2 linked regions of the Lichenihabitans psoromatis genome follow. The protein of the gene in region 1 interacts with the protein of each later gene in a pairwise test. Links are inferred from orthologs where the notes say so. Each region holds a gene or a part of one and is shown on either strand. Other genes may lie near its edges.

Region 1 (3,293 bases):
ACCGCTCTCGATGGGATGAAGGCGCTCTATGACGAAGGCGCCGACCCCGGCGGGATGCTGGCGGCGCTGGCTGACTTCGTCCATCTCGTGACGCGCCTGAAGCTCGTGCCCGATGCAGCCAAGGACTCATCGTTGACTGGCGAGGAGCGCGCTCGCGGGCTCGATTTCGCTGGCAAGCTCAGCTTGCCGGTGCTGACGCGCGCGTGGCAGATGCTGGCCAAGGGTTTGGCCGACGTGAAGGATGCGCCGAGACCGCTGGCGGCCGCCGATATGGTGCTGGTGCGCCTCGCCTATGCGGCCGATCTGCCGACGCCGGATGACGTCATCCGGCGGCTGTCCGCCGCTCAGGCTGGTGGTGCCGCGCCACAAGCCGTCGTTGCAAGCGTGACCGCGCCTTCGGGGGTTTCATCCGGGGAGCCACCGGTTGGCGGGTTGCGTCGGCTTGGTTCTGGCGGGGCCCTGCCGCAATCCGTGCCGCAGGCCGCACTGGTGGCCAGCCCGCCTCAGGCGAGCCTCGCTCCGCAGGCCGCGCCTGCGTCGCCGCCTGTTCTCCCGCAGACACTGCAGGATGTCGTGGCTCTGGCGATTGCCAATCGTGACATTCAGCTGAAGATGGCGCTCGAGAAGGATGTTCGCATCGTTCGTTTCGAGCCGGGCAGTATCGAGTTCGAGACGGTTCCGGGCGCGTCTCCACAGCTCGCGGCCCATGTGATGCGTCGGCTCAACGAGTGGACCGGCATTCGTTGGATGGTGGCGGTCGCACGCGATGGCGGCGGTGCGACCTTGCGCGAATTGGCGGATGCCGAGACCGCGTCGCGGCGCAAATCTCTGGAAGCGCATCCCGTGGTCAGCCGGATCATGGAACTGTTTCCCGGGAGCCGCATCGTCGATGTGACCGACATGAAGCCGGATCTGCCGCCACCCGAACCGACGGTGCCGGTGATGGGCGACGACGAAGTGGGTTACGCAGATGCGGGGGACCCCAATGCGGGCGACCCGGATGATGGATTGAGCGAGGACGACCTCTAGAATCGATGATGATTCTGGGGTGTCGCAGCAGGAGCGGGTCATGAAGGACGTGATGGGTTTGATGAAACAGGCGCAGGCCATGCAGGCGCGTCTGGGCGAAGTCCAGGCCGAACTCGAACAGTTGCAGGTCGAAGGCGTGTCGGGAGGCGGCCTCGTCAGGCTCGTGCTGACCGCCAAGGGCCAGATGAAGAGCATCACGATCGATCCCTCGCTGATGAAGGAAGACGAGCGTGAAATCCTCGAGGATCTGATCGTGACGGCCAGCGACGATGCGCGCCGCAAGGCCGAGCGGGTCGCCGAAGAGCGGATGAAGGCTGTGACGGCGGGCATTCCCCTGCCGCCCGGCATGAAGCTGCCGTTCTAAGCGGCTTTTCAGAATGGCCGATCGTGTCGCCGGGCCCGAGATCGAGCGCCTGATCCAGCTCCTGGCTCGTCTGCCGGGGCTCGGGCCGCGCTCGGCCCGTCGCGCCGCCTTACATCTGATGCGGAAGCGCGAGGACCTGCTCGGCCCGCTGGCGGACGCGATGGCGCTCGCGCGCGAGCGCATCGTGACCTGTTCGGCTTGTGGCAACATCGACACGATCGATCCGTGTACGATCTGCTGTGATGTGCGGCGCGACACGACCACGGTGGTGGTGGTCGAGACGGTGGCCGACCTTTGGGCGCTCGAACGCGCCGCCGTCGTGCGCGGCCGTTACCATGTGCTCGGGGGGGTGCTATCGCCGCTCGACGGTGTCGGGCCGGACGATCTCAACCTCGCTGGCCTTGTCGATCGCGTGTCGGGTGCGGGACTATCCGAGATCATCCTGGCCGTGAACGCAACCGTGGATGGTCAAACCACGGCCCATTACGTGACCGACCTTTTGGCTCACCTCGATCTCAAGGTGACCCGACTGGCGCATGGCGTCCCGGTCGGTGGGGAACTCGACTACCTCGATGAAGGAACCCTGGCGGCGGCCATGCGATCCCGCACGGCTTTCTGACCGAGCATCGTGCCTCTTTGCCGCGTGAAATCTATCGCGCCGATTGCACCGTCACCAGAATGAACTATTGTAAGTTGTAATCAAATCGGATCACAACTTATGCTCGACCTTGCAGGTTTTCGTGAGCGCTCGGCTTTCACCATTTCGACGCTGGGCAAAAAGATTTTATACGCCAATGACGTCCACCTCGACATGCTGGGCCGCACGCGAGGCGACACAATCGGCCAAAGCTGGGAAGACTGGCTGACTCGGGAGGACCTGTTGCGGGCCTCAGACTTGTTCGATGGCTTTCTCCTCACGCAAAAAGCCTATTCGATCCACACGCGCTTGTTGAAGAGCGACGGAAGCAGCGTGCTGATCGCGGCGCAGTGCAGCATGTTGCGGAGCACGGACCCGTCTGGCGATCTCGTCCTTTGCGAGATGATGCAATTGGCCGACGACGAGTTTCTGCCGGGGCCGGGTCGGCGCGATGTCTTGGAGTCCGTGCGCGACACCACCTATGAATTGGCGGCGCTGACCGGGAGCCATCACTTCAATGGCTTGAGCGATCGTCTGATGCAGGTGTCGTCGGCGGCCGAGTCCACCCTTGAGATTCTCACCAATGCCATGACGATCATCAACCGCCGCATCCCGGCAGCGTGAGCCTCTCGGGGCGTCAGCCTTCCGGCAGGCAGCGATGCTCCGGCACCGGATAGACGCGGTCGCGGCCGAGCGCATGTGCGATGCGCGGGCCGCGCGCGAAGAGGGCCGTGAAGGCTTTGTCGTGCAGGTTCAAGCCGCCCGCATAGGCGCCGAAGGCCGGCATGACGCAACGGCTCCCGTCCGACACGAAGCACCGCCGCCGGACTGTTCCGCCGCGTCCGGCCACGATGGCGGCGGGATGAAGATGGCCCGCGATCTCGCCGGTTGCCATCCCGGCTTGCGGCTCATGGCGTAGAAGCAGGGGGCCGAACTGCCATTCCGTGGCGATCTCTCCCCAGAGACCGGCTGGCGGCTCGGGGTCGTGGTTGCCGGCGATCCAAAGCCAATCCCGCCCCGCCTGAAGCGCCGCAAGCGTCTCTCGGTCGGCGATCGATAGCCGCTCCGTCGCACGGCGATCATGAAAACTGTCGCCGAGCGCCACCACGCGACGCGGCGCATAGCGCGCGATCAACGTGCCGAGCCGGTGCAACGTGGCCGCCGTATCATAAGGCGGCAGCAGCATGCCGCGTCGCGCCAGCGAGGAGCCTTTCTCTAAATGGAGGTCGGCCACCAGCAAGACGCGATCGTTCTCGGCCAGCA
Region 2 (3,043 bases), 700 kb from region 1 along the record:
TGGTTGGCACCAAGGTGTCGATCGTGTCCCGCAAGGTGCAGACGACTCGCAACCTCGTGCGCGGCATCGTGCTCGAGGGAGCGGCGCAGATCATCTTCGTCGATACGCCGGGGATCTTCGCGCCGAAGCGTCGTCTTGATCGCGCGATGGTGACGGCCGCCTGGGGCGGTGCAGGGGATGCGGATGCGATTGCGCTGCTGATCGACGCCAAGAAAGGCCTCGACGACGAGAATCTGTCGATCCTCGAAAGGCTCGCCGACGTCGGGCGCCGCAAGATCCTGGTGCTCAACAAGATCGATACGATCGAGACGACGGAATTATTGGCTTTGACGGCGGACGTGAATGCCAAGCTCGCCTTCGACGAGACGTTCATGATTTCGGCGCTGCGGAAACACGGCCTGCCGAAGCTGCGCGAAAAGCTCGCTGGCTTCATGCCCGCCGGCCCGTGGCTTTATCCGGAGGACCAGATTTCGGATGCGCCCATGCGCTCTTTCGCTGCCGAGATCACGCGGGAGAAGATGTTCGAACGGCTGCACGACGAGTTGCCGTACCAGACCACGGTCGAAACCGATCTGTGGAAAGACATGCCGGACGGATCGGCCCGCATCGAGCAGACCATTTATGTCACGCGCGATGGTCACAAGAAGATCGTGATCGGCGATGGTGGCAAAACCATCAAGTCCATTGGAACGGCGGCCCGTCTCGAAATCACCGAGGCGGCCGAAAAGAAGGTTCATCTGTTCCTTTTCGTGAAGGTGCGGGAAAATTGGGGAGACGATCCCGAACGATACCGCGAGATGGGTCTCGACTACCCTCGCAACTGAGTTTCTCGATCCTGGCCGGCAGGTCCTGATGGCAGACCAAGCGATAGGGCGTCCGATTGTTCGGCCCATTCTGGCGGGGTCGACAAAGCGCGAAGGTCGCCGCGATGGAGTGGCGTGACGACGGGATCGTCGTGGGTATCCGCCGCCACGGCGAGACAAGTGTCATCCTCGATCTCGTGACGCGCCAGCATGGGCGGCACCTCGGCTTTGTGCATGGCGGGCGCTCCCGCCGTCTGCGTCCCAGCCTCCAGCCCGGCAACGGCGTCGAGGCGGTCTGGCGATCGCGCGTCGAGCATGACCTCGGCACCTACACGATCGAGCCGCGCCGCATGCGCGCCTCACGCGCGATGGAAACCGCGCACGGACTTCACGCACTCAACCATCTATGCGGCTTGGCGCGCCTTCTGCCGGAGCGGGAACCGCATCCACGGCTGCACGACCGGCTCGAAATGATCCTCGAAGCCGTTGACGATAGGGCCGTGACGCCGCTCGCGATCGTATTTTTCGAACTCGATTTATTGACCGAACTCGGCTTTGGACTCGATCTCAGCGCTTGTGTCGCGACGGGCCGCAACGACGATCTGGCCTTCGTGTCGCCAAAATCGGGCACAGCCGTGTCTCGCAGTGCGGGAGAGCCCTATGCCGATCGGATGTTGGTGCTGCCGGCTTTTCTCATCGACGAGACGGCCGAAATCTCGCCGGGCGATCTTGTCGCCGCGTTTCGTCTCGCGGAATATTTTCTCATGCGAGACGTCTTCGTGCCGCGTGGCCTCGCCATGCAAACGGCGCGGCACGCCTATCTCCGAAGCCTCGACGCCACAGACGAGGGCGGGGCGGCCTAAACCTGCCGAGACTTACTTGGCGGCGCAGTCTTTGTGCGTGGTGAGGCCGTAGCCGCCTTCGGCCGGGACATGGGCTGAAGCGCAAGACGCGACAGCGCTTTCGGCGGATGGCATGTTGAGAGCCGCGACCCCGATCAAGGTCACGACGACAAGGAGAACGCCGGAGAACAAGCCGAAAAGCGCTTTATTTTGCATCGTGATCCTAGATGATTGATGGCCGGGAACATCGCAAGAGAGCGTCACACAAGCCGATGGGCCGAGCTGGCCAACCGCCAAACCCGAGTTCTGTCGGGATCAGTAAGCGCCTCGATCCGTCGTCACTAGTGCTGAGTAGACACACCCTTGGTTAAGCGTCCCCTTACCGAACGCGTGGCCTTCAGGAAATCGGTGGTCTCGACAGGCTCACCACGGGGCTTGTTCCGTCTCGAAGTAGAACCGCCCAGTCGGTCCCCCGCCGTCGCGTTCGACCAACCAGACGATGCCGGCGGCCGCTTGCTCCACCGTTCGGTAGCCGGAATGATTGTTGAAATCGGTGGCCGTATAGCCTGGGTCCGCCGCATCGACCCTGATGTTGAAAGACGACAGCTCTTTGGCGAACGCCAGGGTAACGGCATTCAGCGCTGTCTTGGAACTGTTGTAGCCGAGTAGATTGACGCCATAGAACGGATGCGTCGGGTCTGACAGCCAGGCGAGCGATCCCAACCCGCTGCTGACCATCACGACGGTGGCGCTGCCGGCTGCTTTCAGCAACGGCAGGAAAGCCTGTGTCACGCGAATCGGACCGAAGACGTTCGTGTCATAGACGGTCCGGACGTCATCAATCGTCTGCTGTGACGGCGGCACGAACGAGACGTTCGAGATTCCGGCGTTGTTGATGAGGACGTCGAGCTTTCCATCCTGCTCTTGTACGACAGCCGCCGCCGCACGAATGCTGACCTCGCTCGTCACGTCGATCGAAAGAGGCGTGACCTCGATGCCATCTTGGCTCAGCAGCTGCGCGGCCGCTGCGCCCCGCGCTTCGTCGCGGCATCCGAGCCAGATTCGATAGTCCAGCCGGCCAAGCTGGCGGGCGGTCTCGAAGCCGATGCTCTTGTTGGCACCCGTTATCAGAGCGGTCTTGATGGTCATTTGCATCTCCATACGCAGACCTGCTTCGATGCAGTCGGCGAGTTGAAGAGGTATGGCCGTTCGGCCTAATCTTATAATCCATTGAAAAGCAGACAGTCTGATCGCTATGGCAAACAATGATGACGTGGGATCTCTCGACGATCTGGCCGTGTTCCTCAGCGTCTGTGAGATGCGGGGGTTTCGGGCGGCGGCAAAGCGGCTCGGCCTCTCGCCGTCGACGGCGAGCGACAGGATCGTGCAGTTGGAAAA

What was found.
Region 2: the proteins of recR (region 1) and recO interact in binary tests that used the Escherichia coli proteins (3 or more experiments, as listed by UniProt). The link is inferred for Lichenihabitans psoromatis from one-to-one orthologs.

Annotation. Positions count from the first base shown.
Region 1 is NZ_CP036515.1:4,576,949-4,580,241, reverse strand. The notes cover bases 236-3,209. They hold recR (recombination mediator RecR), read left to right. Parts: upstream 236-1,406; coding sequence 1,407-2,012; downstream 2,013-3,209. Other genes in these bases: pdeM (ligase-associated DNA damage response endonuclease PdeM), read right to left, coding at 2,668-3,209; EY713_RS21300 (PAS domain-containing protein), read left to right, coding at 2,112-2,654; EY713_RS21310 (YbaB/EbfC family nucleoid-associated protein), read left to right, coding at 1,070-1,393; EY713_RS21315 (DNA polymerase III subunit gamma/tau), read left to right, coding at 236-1,029. Also shown: more of EY713_RS21315, read left to right, coding at 1-235; more of pdeM, read right to left, coding at 3,210-3,293. UniProt on the Escherichia coli protein: May play a role in DNA repair. It seems to be involved in an RecBC-independent recombinational process of DNA repair. It may act with RecF and RecO.
Region 2 is NZ_CP036515.1:3,878,967-3,882,009, reverse strand. The notes cover bases 74-2,797. They hold recO (DNA repair protein RecO), read left to right. Parts: upstream 74-928; coding sequence 929-1,666; downstream 1,667-2,797. Other genes in these bases: EY713_RS18115 (SDR family oxidoreductase), read right to left, coding at 2,069-2,794; EY713_RS18120 (hypothetical protein), read right to left, coding at 1,679-1,861; era (GTPase Era), read left to right, coding at 74-824. In the rest of the region: more of era, read left to right, coding at 1-73; EY713_RS18110 (LysR family transcriptional regulator), read left to right, coding at 2,919-3,043. UniProt on the Escherichia coli protein: Involved in DNA repair and RecF pathway recombination.